4 regions of the Bradyrhizobium sp. SEMIA genome follow, and region 1 is predicted to be linked to each of the others. Evidence: predicted binding sites of a transcription regulator. Region 1 holds the regulator's gene; each other region holds the start of a gene.
What was found. Region 1 encodes LexA, which represses DNA repair genes until DNA is damaged. Its sites were predicted from a motif close to TGTTCNNNNTGTGTTCNG; they were not measured.

Region 1 (4,026 bases):
TATCGGCGTCGTTGTGCCAGAGCTCGATGGCGCCGACATGCGCCTCGTCGTCGCCGCAGAACAGCACCATCACCGCTTGCAGGAATTCGCCTGCAAAGACCGGCACCGCGACGCCGCAGGTGAGACCGGCTGCAAGGGCTTGGTCGGTCCGTTTGAAATAGGAGTTGGCGAATTTGGTGAGGATCACCGGGTGGCCGGACGCCCAGGCCTTGCCGGGGAGCCCCTCGTCATATCCGAAGTGCAGATCTTCGCTCACAGCCCTGAACGCGGACAGCCCTTCGCCGTAGAGGCCGCCGCCGAATTCCAGACGCATGCGCGTCCTGTCGGGCACCCAGAGTTCAACGACACGAATGAAGGTTTTCATCGAGTCCGTCCGCCGTCCCAAGCCGGAACAGCATCGGCCATTTGCCTGTGAAACGGACGTTCAAAATTCAGGCAGCGCCGCGCAAACTTCGTGCGACGGGAAGGTGGGATATCGAGAGACACAAACAACACCACGTCGCCGGCCGCGGCCGGCGATGGCGATCTCAATTCCGGGCTCCGACCTGGCGGCCGGGGATATCTGCTTCAACCGATCGGCAGACGCGGCGTCGTCGGGCGGTTCTCGGCACTGACCTGCGGCTTGTGCTCGCGCTCGCCGAGCGGCTGGGTCACGGGCAGTTGCAGCACGGTTGCCTGCTGGCCTTCGACGAGCTGAGTCACCAGCACGTATTTGCCGTCGGGGAATTCGATCGCGTCATGATGGCGATCGGGAATGTGCGGATCAATCTTGCCGAACTTGCCGACACGCGAGTTGACGGTGCGCGTCCAGATCCAGCGATTGTCGTAGCGGACGTTGTCGGCGAAGGCGAGCTCCGTTCCCGGCAGCAGGCAGACCGCGACGGTCGGATCGGCCGCGGAGGCAAAGCCGCGCGTCGAGGTGCCGCGGAACGTTGTCGTCACGATCGTCTCGCCGACCTCGGCAGGGCGCGATGCGACGGCATGCAGGCTGTAGTCACACATCGTGGGTGCTCCTCATGCGGAGATAGCAACCCGCGCCTCTGTCTTACGAGGCGCAGGCCTCTATCAGAGTGGAAGCATCATAGCGTCTGCCCGGTTATAGGCAAATCTGCGGCTCGCTGCCGCAGCGTGCGATCACATTATCTTTCCCGAATCCCCCGGGAACAAAGCCTGCTTTCGTGCATTCGGTGGGCGTATCAGTGGCCAGCTCAGCGGCCAGCCGGCGCCGACCAACCGGAGTATGGCCAGACCGGTTGCGATGGTTGCGTGAGCGCATTGCGCGCGTTGCGGACTTGCTCGCTCATTGCCGTTTCCTTGGCCGTCTCCTTGGCCACGTTCTTACGGGCATGGCGGTGCGATGGTGCGGCAACGGCTTGCGATGCTGATGCTGCGATCAGCGCCGCTGCTACTGTGCTCAGGATGATCTTGCGCATGGCATCTCCTCGAACCGAAAGCCTTTCCGAAGCGGTGCTGCTTCGTGCGGCGTGGCGAGGATGTAGCGCCGGAGGAGGGGCCGGATAATCTGCGCGAAACCAGAAAGACTATCCAGCGCGAGCGGACAATCATCCGCTCCGATCTCTAGTCGGCGATGCCGATCGAAGCGCGCGGACAGCGCGCCTAGTACTTGCGGTATCAGTACTTCCGATAAAGCCCGATCAGCTTGCCCTGAATCTTGACCCGGTTCGGCGGAAGGATGCGCACCTCATAGGCCGCATTGGCGGGCTCGAGCGCGATCGAGGCGCCGCGGCGGCGGAAGCGCTTCAAGGTCGCTTCCTCGTCGTCGATCAGCGCCACCACGATGTCGCCGGTGTCGGCGCTCTCGTTGCGCTGGATCAGCGCCATGTCGCCGTCGAGGATGCCGGCTTCCACCATGGAATCGCCGCGCACTTCGAGCGCGTAGTGCTCGCCCGAGCCGAGCATATCGGGCGGGACGCTGATGGTGTGGCTGCGGGTCTGCAACGCCTCGATCGGCGTGCCGGCCGCGATCCGGCCCATCACCGGCACCGCGACGGGACGCTCGCCCTCGTCCGCAGGCGGGCTGGAGGTCGTGCGGACCTTGCCGAGATTGCCCTCGATGACGCTCGGCGTGAAGCCGCGGCGATTGCCGGCGGCCGCCTGCAGCTCGGGCAGCTTGATCACCTCGATGGCGCGGGCGCGGTTGGGCAGGCGGCGGATGAAGCCGCGCTCCTCGAGCGCGGTGATCAGGCGATGGATGCCTGATTTCGAGCGCAGATCGAGCGCGTCCTTCATCTCGTCGAAGGAGGGCGGTACGCCGCTTTCCTTCAGTCGCTCGCTGATGAACCGCAGGAGCTCGTACTGTTTGCGCGTTAACATCTCGACCAAAATCCCCCGGTTGATGTCGTTCGATTCCGAGACGCTGAATTCAGCGATAAGCCGCTGCATGCTCGAAACAAATCATGAACGGACACTATATGTTCGATACATGTTCCGCAACTGCTTAATTTACCGTGAACGCGACAAAGTTCGCGTCACGCGTGTGGCCAGCGCGTTCAGACCGGCAGGCGCAGCACCTCGCAAGGTGTGCCGGCTTCGGCCTTCGGCGCGAACGGCGCGCGCACGAGAAGTGCCTGTGCCGCAGCGAGATTCGCAAGCAGCGAGGAATCCTGGTGATTGACGGGAAGGGCGATCAGCGTGCCGTCGTCGCGCGTCTCCAGGCGTGCGCGCAGATAATCTTCGCGCTGGTCGTTGGCGCCGACGTCGCGGCCCAGCACCGCGCGCTCGCGGCGATGGTGAATCACGGAGCGGCCCGACAGCGCCCGAATCAGCGGCACCATGAACAGGAAGGCGCACACATAGGATGACACGGGATTGCCGGGCAGGCCGATCACGCGCATCGCCGCCAACCTTCCATGCATCATCGGCTTGCCGGGCCGCATCGCGATCTTCCAGAACGTCATCGCGGTGCCCTCGGCCTTCAGCGCCTGCTGGACCAGATCGTGGTCGCCGACCGAGGCGCCGCCGGTGGTGATCAGGATGTCGGCGCCGCTCGCGCGGGCGCGGCGTATGCCCGCGGTGGTGGCGTCCAGGGTATCGGCGGCAACACCGAGATCGACGGTATCGGCGCCCTCGCTGCGGGCGAGCGCGTGCAGGGCATAGCCGTTGGAATAGACGATCTGGCCGGGGCCAGGCGTGGTGCCCGGCATCACCAGCTCGTCGCCGGTGGCGAGAATCGCGACCTTCGGGCGGCGGTGGACGGGTAGAAACGGGTGATTCATGCCGGCGGCGAGCGCGAGGTCGCGCTCCGTCAGCCGGATGCCCTTGCGCAGCAGCACGTCGCCCTCGCTGAAATCGACACCGGCGGGGCGGATGTGTCGTCCCGTCACGGCCGCTTCCTTGATCGTGATGCGCCTGCCGTCCGCAACCGTGTCCTCCTGGATCACGACCGCGTCTGCGCCGTCGGGAACGACGCCGCCGGTGAAGATCCGCACGGCTTCGCCGGCGCCGACCGATCCTGCAAACGGCCGCCCCGCCGCGACCTCGCCGATCACGGTGAGCTGGGAATCGATCTTGGCGGCGTCGGCCGCACGCACCGCATAGCCATCCATCGCCGACATCGCCTGCGGCGGCTGGGTGCGCCGCGCCGCGACGTCGTGGGCAAGCACGCGCTGGAAGGCCTGGTCGAGGGCGAGCATTTCTTCAGGCAGCGGCTCTGCGCCGGCAAGCACCGCGGCAAGCGCGTCAGAAACCGGCATCAGGGCCACGGGTGAAAACTCCAGCTGCGCCCCGTTCGGGCAAATCGGCGGCGAGAGTTCTAGCCGAGTGCAGGCGCAGAGGCAAAAAGGCGATCACGCAGGATGATTCATCCTGCGTTGTCCGCTCTGCAGTGAGGGATAGACGTCAAGTCCGCCGCGGCATGATCCAGAAGGCGAGACAGACCGGGACGAGGATGGCCATGGCGAGGACGAGAAGGACGAGTGCCACGGCCAGCATCGGTCAACTCCCCGGCTGCTCGTCCGGACTGACGTCCGGCGCTTTGGGACTCTGATCCTTGTCGGGCAGCGGATC
Region 2 (4,026 bases), 120 kb from region 1:
GATCAGCAGCGTCGACTTGCCGCCGCCGGAGACGCCGGTGACGCAGGTGAACAGGCCGAGCGGAATCTCGGCGGTGACGTTCTTGAGGTTATTGCCGCGCGCGTTCACCACCTTGATGGTGCGGCGATGGTTCGGCGGGCGCCGCTCCGGCACCTCGACCTCGAGTTCGCCGGTCAGGTACTTGCCGGTCAGCGATTTCGGGTTGCGCATGATCTCGGCGGGCGTGCCTTCGGCGACGATGTTGCCGCCATGCATGCCGGCGCCGGGGCCGATGTCGAGGACGTAGTCGGCGAGGCGGATGGCGTCCTCGTCATGCTCGACTACGACCACGGTGTTGCCGAGGTCGCGAAGCCTCTTCAGCGTGTCGAGCAGGCGCGCATTGTCGCGCTGGTGCAGGCCGATCGAGGGCTCGTCGAGCACGTAGAGCACGCCCGTCAGGCCCGAGCCGATCTGTGAGGCCAGGCGAATGCGCTGGCTCTCGCCGCCGGACAGCGTGCCGGAGGAGCGGGACAGGGTAAGATAGTTGAGGCCGACGTCGAGCAGGAAGGTCAGGCGCTCGCGGATCTCCTTCAGGATGCGGCCGGCGATCTCGTTCTGCTGCGCGTTCAGCGCCGCCGGCACGGTCTCGAACCATTCGCCGGCCTTCCTGACCGACAGCTCCGAGATCTCGCCGATATGCTTAGCCCCGACCTTGACGCAGAGCGCCTCGGGCTTGAGCCGGAAACCGTTGCAGGCGCCGCAGGGCACGTCGTGGAAGTATTTCGCGAGCTCCTCGCGCGCCCATTCGCTCTCGGTTTCCCGGTAGCGGCGGTTGATGTTGGTGATGACGCCCTCGAACGGCTTCTTGGTGTCGTAGGATCGGACGCCGTCCTCGTAGGAGAACTTGATCTCGTCCTCGCCCGACCCATGGAGGATCGCGGTCTGCGTCTTCTTGGGCAGATCCTTCCATTTGGTGGTCAGCGTGAACTTGTAGTGCTTGCCGAGCGCCGTCAGCGTCTGCGTGTAATAGGGCGACGACGATTTGGCCCAGGGCGCGATCGCGCCCTTGCCGATGGCGAGCTCCCTGTCGGGGATGACGAGGTCCTCGTCGACATGTTGCTCGACACCGAGGCCGCCGCAGGCAGGACACGCGCCATAGGGGTTGTTGAACGAGAACAGGCGCGGCTCGATCTCGGGGATGGTGAAGCCGGAGACAGGGCAGGCGAACTTTTCCGAGAACAGGATGCGCTCGGGGCCGCTCTTGTCGTGGATCTTTGCGGTCTTCTTCTTTTCCTCGGCAGGCGCGGCCGCGGGCGCATCGGCGAACTCGACGACGGCAAGGCCTTCGGCCAGCTTCAGCGCGGTCTCAAAGCTCTCAGCGAGGCGCTGGCCGATGTCGGCACGGACCACGATGCGGTCGACCACGACGTCGATGTCGTGCGGGAATTTCTTGTCGAGGCTGGGCGCTTCGGCCAGCTCGTAAAAGGTGCCGTCGATCTTGACGCGCTGAAAGCCCTTCTTGAGCCATTCGGCGAGCTCTTTCCGATACTCGCCCTTGCGGCCGCGCACGACCGGGGCGAGCAGATAGAGGCGGGTGCCTTCCGGCAGGGCCAGCACGCGGTCGACCATCTGCGAGACGGTCTGGCTTTCGATCGGCAGGCCCGTGGCCGGCGAATAGGGCACGCCGACGCGGGCCCAGAGCAGGCGCATGTAGTCGTAGATCTCGGTCACGGTACCGACGGTCGAGCGCGGATTCTTCGAGGTCGTCTTCTGCTCGATCGAGATCGCCGGCGACAGGCCGTCGATCTGGTCGACGTCAGGCTTCTGCATCATCTCAAGGAACTGGCGGGCATAGGCCGAGAGCGACTCGACGTAGCGGCGCTGGCCCTCGGCATAGATGGTGTCGAAGGCGAGCGAGGATTTGCCGGAGCCGGAGAGCCCGGTGAAGACCACGAGCTTGTCGCGGGGAATCTCGACGTCGATGTTCTTGAGGTTGTGCTCGCGCGCACCACGGATCGTAATTGCGCGCAGGCTCGAGCCCGCGTTCTGCTGTTGGCGCTTCGCCTTGATCACTTCATCCATCCGAGTTGCCCTCAAGGAATCCCAAAAGCGCGCGATCGCGCCAACGAAAAGGCACGCTTCGCCCGGAACCGGGATCGGCGCCGATGGGTATGGCAGCGAACGTAGGAAGAACGGCGACGGATTTCCAGAGGCAGTTGCGAATCGTCAACGGATTGTTGGCGCACTGGCGGCATCTGGCAGGAGCAGGGCGCGGAACAGGCAAAGGGCCGGCACGTGGCCGGCCCTTTGTTCGCGTTTAGATGCGGATCTTGGGGGCAATCCGCATTCAAGCAGGACCTGGAGGAGTCCCTTGGGGATTGGTCTTTGGCGGATCAGTATTTGGCGACGACGGGGCCGCCCCAGCGATAGTTGACGCGGATCAGTCCGATATCGATGTCCTGGCCGATCCGTTCGGTACGCACGGGTGGGACGAGGATCGCGCTGGCGAGGTCGCCGCCGTGATGCCCGAGGAACAGATGGTCGTACTCGCCGCCGACGGACCAATTCTCCGCGAAGGCGTATTCCACGCCAAAGCCGGCGCTATAGCCCCAGCGGGTCTGGCTCAGGGTATTGGACACGACGCCAACGCCCGGAATGAATTCGTCGTATCTGTCGTGCGCGACGGCTGCGCCCGCCTTGCCGTAGAACAGCAGGCTGTTCACGGTGTAGCCGAGCTGGCCGGTGAACAGGCCAAAGCTGTTGATCGTGGTCCGGTTGTTGAGCGGCGCCAGCACGAAGCTGACATTGCTGCCCTTGAAGTCGGCCCAGTTGCCCTGGGCTTCCACGCCGAGCACCCAGCGCGCCTTCTGCCAGCGATATCCGAGTTGAGCACCCACTGTGCCGCCACTCGCATTGTGACAGCCCTCGCCGACGGCCGGGTCGATGGGAACGCCGGCGACAGCGACGACGCTCCAGCAGGCGTGCGCAAGGCCGCCGCCGCCATTGATGCCGACATAGGCGCCGATCCAGTCATAGGCGAGCACGGGCGCCACCGGCGCCTTGTACAGCGGCAGATCGGCAGCACCGGCCGGTGCGAGCGCGCCGAGCGCGAGCAAGCTGACCGAGGCCAGCACCAACGTCTTCATGTCAATTCCCCAACGCATCGGAGCCAATCAGCGGCGCAATGCACACCGCACTCTCGATTCCATGACGGTTGGGCGCGAGGTCGCGCGAAAACAAAAAGGCCGGCGCGAGGCCGGCCTTTCGTGACGATGTGACGTCGGTCGTGAGACGAAGCTCAGTACTTCTTGAGATCAGTACTTGGCGACGATCGGGCCGCCGAAGTGATAGTTCACGCCGACCTGCACGGTGTGGAAGTTGAGCGTGCCGGTGGGCAGGGCGCCGGCGAAGTAGGTCTCGCCAGCGAGGCTGCGATACAGGTACTCGCCCTTGATCGACCACTGCGGCGCGATGAACGCTTCGACGCCCGCACCGACGGTCCAGCCGGAGTGCCACTTGCTGTCCGACGCGCTCACGCCGAGCGCGGAGAGGGTGATCTTGTTGTCGATCCAGGCGTAGCCGCCCGTACCGTAGAACAGGACGTTGTTGACGGCCCAGCCGATGCGGCCACGCACCGTGCCCATGGCGTCGGTCTTCGAGGTGGCGGTCGCGGTCACGACGCCGAAGCCCGGGACGACGGTCGCGCCGGTCGCCGTCGCGCTGACGTCAGCCCAAGCGCCGTCGGCCTCGATGCCGAACACGACATTGCCGGTCTGCCAGTTGTAGCCGGCGGTGCCGCCGACGAAGCCACCCTTCATCTTCGGGTCACCCGAAGCGTTTTCCCAGGCGCCGCCGCCGACGATACCGAGGTAGAAGCCGCTCCAGTTGTAGACCGAGGCCACAGCCACCGGAGCCTTCGTGTACGGGCGAGCCGCGAGATCAGCCGCCGACGCGGGGGCAGCCAGAGCGAACAAACAGGCCGAAGCCAACAAAACCTTCTTCATCTCAATCAAAATCCCAGTCCCAGTTTCTGTTGTTGCCTTCCGC
Region 3 (4,026 bases), 4.5 Mb from region 1:
TCCAGGCGAGCGTCGTGCCGCGGAAGGTCGATGGCCTCGGATCGTCAGGCAACTTGGCGTCGGCCGCGAGCAGATCCCAGGGATACAGCGCGAGCACCGGGCCGCCGGTGTCGTAGAACGCGACGGCCTCGCCGGTCGCCTTCAGCCGGCGCGCAAAGCCGAGCGCGTCGTAAAAGGCGATGCTGGCGCGGATGTCGCTGACGCCGAGCGTGATGACAGTAAGCCGCGGTACCGGCGGAGGGAGTTCCTTGCTCATGCGACGCCTCTTCCGTTTCCCAATCAAAACAGGCTGAGCTGCTCGCCGTTCTGCTTCGGCTTGGCAAAGTGATCAGTCGTCAGCTTCGAGCGCCGCTTGTTGAGACCAAGCCTCTCGCAGGCGATCTCGAAGCGGCGGCCGATGGTCCAGGCCATCGGTCCCGTTCCCTTCATCCGCTCGCCCCATTTCGCGTCGTAATCGCGGCCGCCGCGCATGTCGCGGATCAGCGTGAAGACGTGACGATAACGGTCCGGATAGTTGGCCATCAGCCATTCGCGGAAGAGATCGCGCACCTCCAGCGGCAGCCGCAGCAATACGTACGACGCTTCCTTGACGCCGGCATGGGCGGCGGCATCGAGGATGCGCTCGATCTCGGAATCGTTCAGCGCGGGGATCACGGGCGCGACCATCACGGTGGTGGGAATGCCGGCCTCAGAGAGCTGCTTCAGCGCCTCCAGCCGCTTCGGCGGCGTCGAGGCGCGCGGTTCCATGGTGCGCGCCAGCTTCGGATCGAGCGAGGTGACTGATAGCGCGACCTTGGCGAGGTTGCGCCTCGCCATCCGCGCGAGGATGTCGATGTCGCGCACCACCAGCGCCGATTTGGTGACGATGCCGACGGGATGGCCGGTGCGCTCCAGCACCTCGAGAATGCCGCGCATGATTTTGCGTTCGCGCTCGATCGGCTGATAGGGATCGGTGTTGGTGCCGATCGCGATCATCCGCGGCTCGTAGCCGGGCGCGGCAAGCTCCTTCTCGAGCAGCGACGGCGCCTCGGGCTTCACGAACAGTTTTGACTCGAAGTCGAGCCCCGGCGACAGGCCGAGATAGGCATGCGTCGGCCGCGCGAAGCAATAGACGCAGCCATGCTCGCAGCCGCGATAGGGATTGATCGACCGGTCGAAACCGATGTCGGGGGAATCGTTGCGGGTGATCACCTTGCGCGAGGTGTCGACGCCGACGATGGTCTTGAACGGCGGCAGATCTTCCAGGCTCTGCCAGCCATCGTCGAAGGCGACGCGGGCCTCGGCCTCATATCGGCCGCTGGCATTGGATTGGGCGCCCCGCCCTCGCCTGCGCTGGCGGTCGATGGCGACGCCGAGCTCGGGAAAATCAGAGTCCGCACCCGCCGGCTCGGAGGGCGCCGTGACCGGCGGGTGCTTGAGAGCATGAGAGGATGCTGCTGGACTCATGAAGCCAAGATAGCACGGCATAGGAACAAATCAAGAACACAAACGAAAAACTCGAAAACAACCCCATGCACAGTAGCCGCCCAAATTTCGGGCGCGCGGCTTTGACCTCACGCAACACGCTTGCCGGGACGATCCAGTTTGATGCGGCCCAGGGATCGATCACGCTGGAACAATGTTGATGACGATCCCCCGGTGAAGGGTCGGCATGAAAATGACAAATCAACAACAATCGGCCGCCGCAAGCAGCGACCTCGATCTGCTCGATCGCTATTGGCGCGCCGCCAACTATCTCTCCGTCGGGCAAATCTACCTGCTGGACAATCCGCTGCTGCGCGAGCCGCTGCGGCCCGAGCACATCAAGCCGCGTTTGCTTGGCCATTGGGGCACGACGCCCGGGCTGAACTTCATCTACGCCCATCTCAACCGCGTCATCCGCGCGCTTGATCTCAGCATGATCTATATCTGCGGGCCCGGCCATGGCGGCCCGGGCATGGTCGCCAACACCTATCTCGAAGGCAGCTACAGCGAGATCTATCCTGATATCGCGCGCGATGCGGACGGATTGCGAAAACTTTTCAGACAGTTCTCCTTCCCCGGCGGCATCCCGAGCCATGCGGCACCGGAAACGCCGGGCTCGATCCACGAAGGCGGCGAGCTCGGCTACGCGCTGGTGCATGCCTATGGCGCGGCATTCGACAATCCCGATTTGATCGTCGCCTGCGTCGTCGGCGACGGCGAGGCCGAGACCGGCCCGCTCGCGGCCTCCTGGCATTCGAACAAGTTCCTGAACCCCGCCCACGACGGCGCGGTGCTGCCGATCCTGCATCTCAACGGCTACAAGATCGCCAACCCGACCGTGCTCGGGCGGATGCCTGACAGCGAGATCCGCGACCTCTTCCGCGGGCTCGGCCACGAGCCGCTGTTCGTCGAGGGCGACGATCCCAAATTGATGCACCAGGCCATGGCGGACGCACTCGACGTCGCGCTCGCCAGCATCCGCTCGATCCAGCAGCACGCCCGCGACGGACGCAAGGTGGTCGAGCGGCCGCGCTGGCCGATGATCGTGCTGCGCAGCCCGAAGGGCTGGACCGGCCCGAAGGAAGTCGACGGCAAGAAGGTCGAAGGTTTCTGGCGCGCGCATCAGGTGCCGGTTGCGAGCTGCCGCGAGAACCCGGCTCACTTAAAGATTCTCGAAGACTGGATGCGCAGCTATGAGCCGGACAAGCTGTTCGACAAGAGCGGCGCGCTCATCCCCGAGCTTCAGGCGCTGGCCCCCGACGGTACCAGGCGCATGGGCGCCAATCCGCATGCCAATGGCGGGCTGCTCAAGAAGGAGCTGAAGCTGCCGGACTTCCGCAGTTTTGCGGTGGATGTGTCTCAGCCCGGCAGCGTTGTGGCGGAGGCGACACGTGAGCTCGGCAAATTCCTGCGCGACGTCATTCGCCTCAATGCCGACGCGCGTAACTTCCGCATCATGGGACCGGACGAGACGGCGTCAAATCGGCTCGACGCAGTGTTCGAAGCGACCGAGCGGGTCTGGATGGAGCCAACGGAACCTTACGATGTGCATCTCGCGCAAGACGGGCGCGTGATGGAGGTGCTGAGCGAGCATCTCTGCCAGGGCTGGCTCGAGGGTTATCTCCTCACCGGCCGCCACGGCTTCTTCTCCTGCTACGAGGCGTTCATCCATATCGTGGATTCCATGTTCAACCAGCATGCCAAATGGCTGAAGGTGACGCGGCATCTGCCATGGCGGCGCCCGATCGCCTCGCTCAATTATCTCCTGACCTCGCATGTCTGGCGTCAGGACCATAACGGCTTCAGCCATCAGGATCCGGGCTTCGTCGATCTCGTCGCCAACAAGAAGGCCGACATCGTCCGCATCTATTTCCCGCCGGATGCCAACACGCTGCTGTGGATCGCCGATCACTGCCTGCGCACCTATAACCGCATCAACGTCATCGTCGCCGGCAAGCAGCCGCGCCGCAATGGCTGTCGATGCAGGAGGCCGCGACGCATTGCGATGCCGGCATCGGCATCTGGACCTGGGCCGGCAACGAGGATGCAGACAGCGAGCCCGACGTGGTGATGGCCTGCGCCGGCGACGTGCCGACGCTGGAGACGCTCGCCGCCGTCGACCTGCTGCGCAAGGCGCTGCCGGACCTGAATATCCGCGTCGTCAACGTCGTCGATTTGATGACGCTGCAACCGAGCGAGCAGCACCCGCACGGCCTCTCCGACCGCGACTTCGACAGCCTGTTCACGCGCGACAAGCCCGTGATCTTCGCCTATCACGGCTATCCCTACCTGATCCACCGTCTCACCTATAACCGCACCAACCATGCCGGCATGCATGTGCGCGGCTTTGCCGAGGAAGGCACCACGACGACACCATTCGACATGGTCGTGCTCAACGGGCTCGACCGCTATCACCTCGCGATCGAGGCGATCGAACGCGTGCCGGGCCTATCGACCAAGGCCGCGCAGGTGAAGCAGCAGTTCCGCGACAGACTGATCGAGCATTCGCGTTACGTGCGCGAGCACGGCGAGGACATGCCTGAGGTTCGCGACTGGGTCTGG
Region 4 (4,026 bases), 3.3 Mb from region 1:
CGTCCGCGAAGGCGGACGATCCAGTAATCACCAGCGTCTCGATTCAATCACGACTGTCACGGAATACTGGATGCCCCGCCTTCGCGGGGCATGACAGTGTGCCTCTATCTCACTCCCCCGCCTGGAGCTTCCGCGGAAACAGCTCCGGTGCGCCCGTCGCCACCAGCCGCGGGCCTTCCGGCGCATCGGTCTTGCTGAAATCGAGCTCCTCGATTCTCCCCGCGCGCTTCTCGATCTTGTCGGCGGAGATCAGCACCTGGCGGACGTCCTCGTTCACGTCGGCAAAATGCTTTTGCAGCTTCAGCACACGGTCGCGCAGGCGGCCGAGATCGTCGCCGAGCTTGATCACCTCGGTGCGGATCTGGTCGGCGGCATCGCGCATGCGCGCGTCCTTCATGATCTGCTGCATCACCTGGATCGCCAGCATCAGGAGCGAGGGCGAGACCAGCACGACGCGAGCGCGATAGGCCTTCTGGATCACGTCGTCGAAGCCGTCGTGTATCTCGGCATAGACCGATTCCGACGGCACGAACATCAGCGCCATCTCCTGGGTCTCGCCGGCGACGAGATATTTTTCCGCGATGTCGCTGACATGCTTCATCACGTCGCCGCGCAGCCGCTGCGTGGCCACGCGCCGCTCCTCGTCGGTGCGGGCGTCGTGCAGCGCGGTCATCGCCTCCAGCGGAAATTTTGCGTCGATGCAGAGCGGGCGCTGGTCGGGCAGGAACACGACGCAGTCCGGCCGCTTGCCGGTCGAGAGCGTGAACTGGAACTCGTAGGAGCCTTTCGGAAGTCCGTCCTGGACGATCGCCTCCATCCGCGCCTGGCCGAAGGCGCCGCGCGACTGCTTGTTGGCGAGCACGTCGCGCAAGGTGGTCACCTGCGTGGTGAGGTCGGTGAGGTTCTTGTGCGCGTTGTCGATGATGCCGAGCCGCTCGTGCAGCGCGCGCAGGCTCTCCATGGTGTTGCGGGTCGAATGTTCCATGGACTGGCCGACGCGGTGGGTCACCGAATCGAGCCGCTCGTTGACCGCCCGCGCCATCTCGGCCTGACGGCCGGCCAGCGCCTGGGTCATGGCATCGACCCGGCCGGAGGCCTCAGCTTGGGCGTGCAGCACCTGGGCGAGGCGCTCCTCGAGCTCGTCGGCACGGATCGCATGCGCCATGGCAAGTTCCGCGCCGCGCCGTCCCGAGCGAGTGATCACGACCGCAATCACAACCAGCAGGATGAGGACCAGCGCGCCGAAGCCGATCAGCGCATCGATGGTGCGCACCGGCCAGTCGCCAGCCATGAAAATGATCTCGCTCATGCCAGCCCTTCTAACCGATTCGCGCTCGGTCGCGAACGAAGGGGGAACGATTTCGGTAAAGAACTCCTTAGGTTTTATGGTTAACGAAACCTGAAGTTTTATCGTGAGCGGAGCGTGAGCCGGGTTCCTGGCCGCATTGACCGCATCCGGCGCGCGGCTTAAATCGCCGCCATGGCCCTACGAGAAATCATCATCCTGCCCGACAAGCAGCTGCGCCTGGTCTCCAAGCCGATCGAGAAGGTCACGCCGGAGATCCGCAAGCTTGCCGACGACATGTTCGAGACCATGTACGACGCGCCCGGAATCGGGCTTGCGGCGATCCAGGTCGCGCAGCCGCTGCGCCTGATCACCATGGACCTCGCCAAGCCCAACCAGGACGGCGAGACCAAGCCGGAACCGCGCGTGTTCATCAACCCCGAGATCATCGCCTCCTCCGAGGAGCTGTCCACTTACGAGGAAGGCTGCCTGTCGATCCCCGAATATTACGAGGAGGTCGAGCGCCCTGCGAAGGTGCGCGTGCGCTTCACCGATCTCGACGGCAAGCTGCATGAGGAGGACGCCGAAGGCCTCTACGCCACCTGCATCCAGCACGAGATCGACCATCTCAACGGCGTGCTGTTCGTCGACTACCTGTCGAAGCTCAAGCGCGACCGCGTGATGAAGAAGTTCGAGAAAGCCGCCAAGCGCGCGGGCGAGTGAGTCTCTAATGCTGCTCCGCATTCCCTGCGCTCCCTCCCCCCTTGCGGGGGAGGGCGGGGGAGAGGGGTAGCCCCGGCGGAAGTCCATCCGTCATCTGAATTACGTGCGTGCCGCGAACGCTTGTGCCGAGAGAGCGCGTCGTGTGGCACCCCTCTCCCTAGCCCTCCCCCGCAAGGGGGGGAGGGAACGCAGCGAGTTCTGTTGATGCCCCTCCGCCTGATCTTCATGGGCACGCCCGATTTCTCCGTGCCGACGCTGCTCGAGCTGGTCGCGCACGGCCACGAGATCGCGGCCGTCTACACCCGTGCGCCGAAACCGGGCGGACGGCGCGGGCTGCAATTGCAGCCGACCCCGGTCGAGGAAGCCGCGCGAAAGCTCGGCGTGCCCGTGCTGACGCCGAAGACGCTGAAGACAGAGGAAGCGCTGGAAGAGTTTCGTGCGTTCGACGCCGATGCCGCCGTCGTCGTCGCCTACGGCATGATCCTGCCGCAGGCGATCCTCGATGCGCCAAAGCTCGGATGCTACAATCTGCACGCTTCGCTGCTGCCGCGCTGGCGCGGGGCGGCGCCGATCAACCGCGCGATCATGGCAGGCGATGCCGAGAGCGGCGTGATGGTGATGAAGATGGATGTCGGCCTCGACACCGGCGACGTCGCCATGGCCGAGCGGCTTCCGATCACTGACACCATGACCGCGCTCGATCTGCACGATCGCCTCTCCCGCCTTGGCGCCGACCTGATGGTGCGTGCCATGGCCGGGCTCGACCGCGGCGGGCTCCAGCTCAAGCAGCAGAGCGAGGACGGCGTCACCTATGCGGCCAAGATCGACAAGGCCGAGGCACGGATCGACTGGACCAAGCCCGCACGCGCCGTGCTCCGCCACATCCACGGCCTGTCGCCGTTTCCCGGCGCATGGGCCGAGCTTGACGGTGTCAGCGAGAACGCGCGCGTCAAAATCCTGCGATGCGAATTGGCGAAGGGCGTGGGTTCACCGGGCGCGGTGCTCGACGATCACCTCACCATCGCCTGCGGCGAGGGCGCGATCCGCATCATCGAGCTCCAGCGCGAAGGCAAGGCCCGCATGCAGGCCGCGGACTTCCTGCGCGGCGTGCCCTTGAGGGCGGGAGCTAAATTCACCTAGTCAACTCGTCATACGCGGGCTTGACCCGCGTATCCATCTTCTAACAAAACTCCTTCTTGGGCGATGGATTGCCGGGTCAAGCCCGGCAATGACGCCGGATAAAGCTGGATCGATGCCCCGATACAAGCTCACCATCGAATATGACGGCGCGCCGTTCTTCGGCTGGCAGATCCAGGACACGCTGCCGTCGGTGCAGGGCGCGCTGGAAGCGGCGGTGAAGGCGATGACGGGCGCGGATCTGCGCGTGCACGGCGCCGGCCGCACCGATGCCGGCGTGCATGCGCGCGGCCAAGTCGCGCATGTCGATGTCGAGAAGCAGTTTCCGCCAGGCCGTTTTCGCGACGGTCTCAATGCGCATCTGCGCCCGCATCCGATCGCGGTGCTCGAGGCCGAGATCGTTCCTGATACATTCGAGGCGCGCTTCTCCGCCGTGAAACGGCATTACCGCTACCGCGTCATCAACACCCGCGCCAATCTCGCGCTCGATGTCGGCCACGCCTGGCGCGTGCCGCGCAAGCTCGACGCCGATGCGATGCATGCGGCAGCAAAACGCCTGCTCGGCAAGCACGATTTCACCACCTTTCGCGACACCGAGTGCCAGGCCAAGTCGCCGGAGAAGACGCTCGACCAGCTCGACGTGCTGCGCGATGGCCGCGAGATCACCATTGTCACCTCGGCGCGCTCGTTCCTGCACAGCCAGGTCCGTTCGATGGTGGGCTCGCTGGTCTGGGTCGGCGATGGCCGCTGGACCGCGGACGACCTCTCCGCAGCTCTCGCCGCCCGCAACCGCGCCGCCTGCGGCATCGTGGCCCCGGCGGAGGGGCTGTATCTGATGAAGGTGGATTATTAGCGCGCAGGCGCGCGCTCTCGCGTCACCC

Region 2: the regulator LexA is predicted to act here: its motif matches at 2,157-2,174, upstream of uvrA (excinuclease ABC subunit UvrA).
Region 3: the regulator LexA is predicted to act here: its motif matches at 1,468-1,485, upstream of FOM02_RS32580 (PA0069 family radical SAM protein).
Region 4: the regulator LexA is predicted to act here: its motif matches at 1,341-1,358, upstream of FOM02_RS41670 (DNA recombination protein RmuC).

The regions. Positions count from the first base shown of each region.
Region 1 is NZ_CP046601.1:2,272,684-2,276,709, forward strand. Features, by position in the region: gene FOM02_RS10980 (GAF domain-containing protein) at 1-364, opposite strand, end outside; gene FOM02_RS10985 (hypothetical protein) at 568-1,002, opposite strand; gene FOM02_RS10990 (hypothetical protein) at 1,209-1,433, opposite strand; gene lexA (transcriptional repressor LexA) at 1,633-2,334, opposite strand; gene glp (gephyrin-like molybdotransferase Glp) at 2,511-3,722, opposite strand; gene FOM02_RS11005 (hypothetical protein) at 3,955-4,026, opposite strand, start outside.
Region 2 is NZ_CP046601.1:2,395,095-2,399,120, forward strand. Features, by position in the region: gene uvrA (excinuclease ABC subunit UvrA) at 1-2,061, opposite strand, end outside; gene FOM02_RS11580 (outer membrane protein) at 2,373-3,125, opposite strand; gene FOM02_RS11585 (outer membrane protein) at 3,294-3,983, opposite strand.
Region 3 is NZ_CP046601.1:6,757,658-6,761,683, reverse strand. Features, by position in the region: gene FOM02_RS32585 (VOC family protein) at 1-256, opposite strand, end outside; gene FOM02_RS32580 (PA0069 family radical SAM protein) at 280-1,446, opposite strand; partial or broken gene FOM02_RS32575 (phosphoketolase) at 1,658-4,026, shown strand, end outside.
Region 4 is NZ_CP046601.1:8,705,490-8,709,515, reverse strand. Features, by position in the region: gene FOM02_RS41670 (DNA recombination protein RmuC) at 110-1,309, opposite strand; gene def (peptide deformylase) at 1,481-2,008, shown strand; gene fmt (methionyl-tRNA formyltransferase) at 2,213-3,148, shown strand; gene truA (tRNA pseudouridine(38-40) synthase TruA) at 3,261-3,998, shown strand.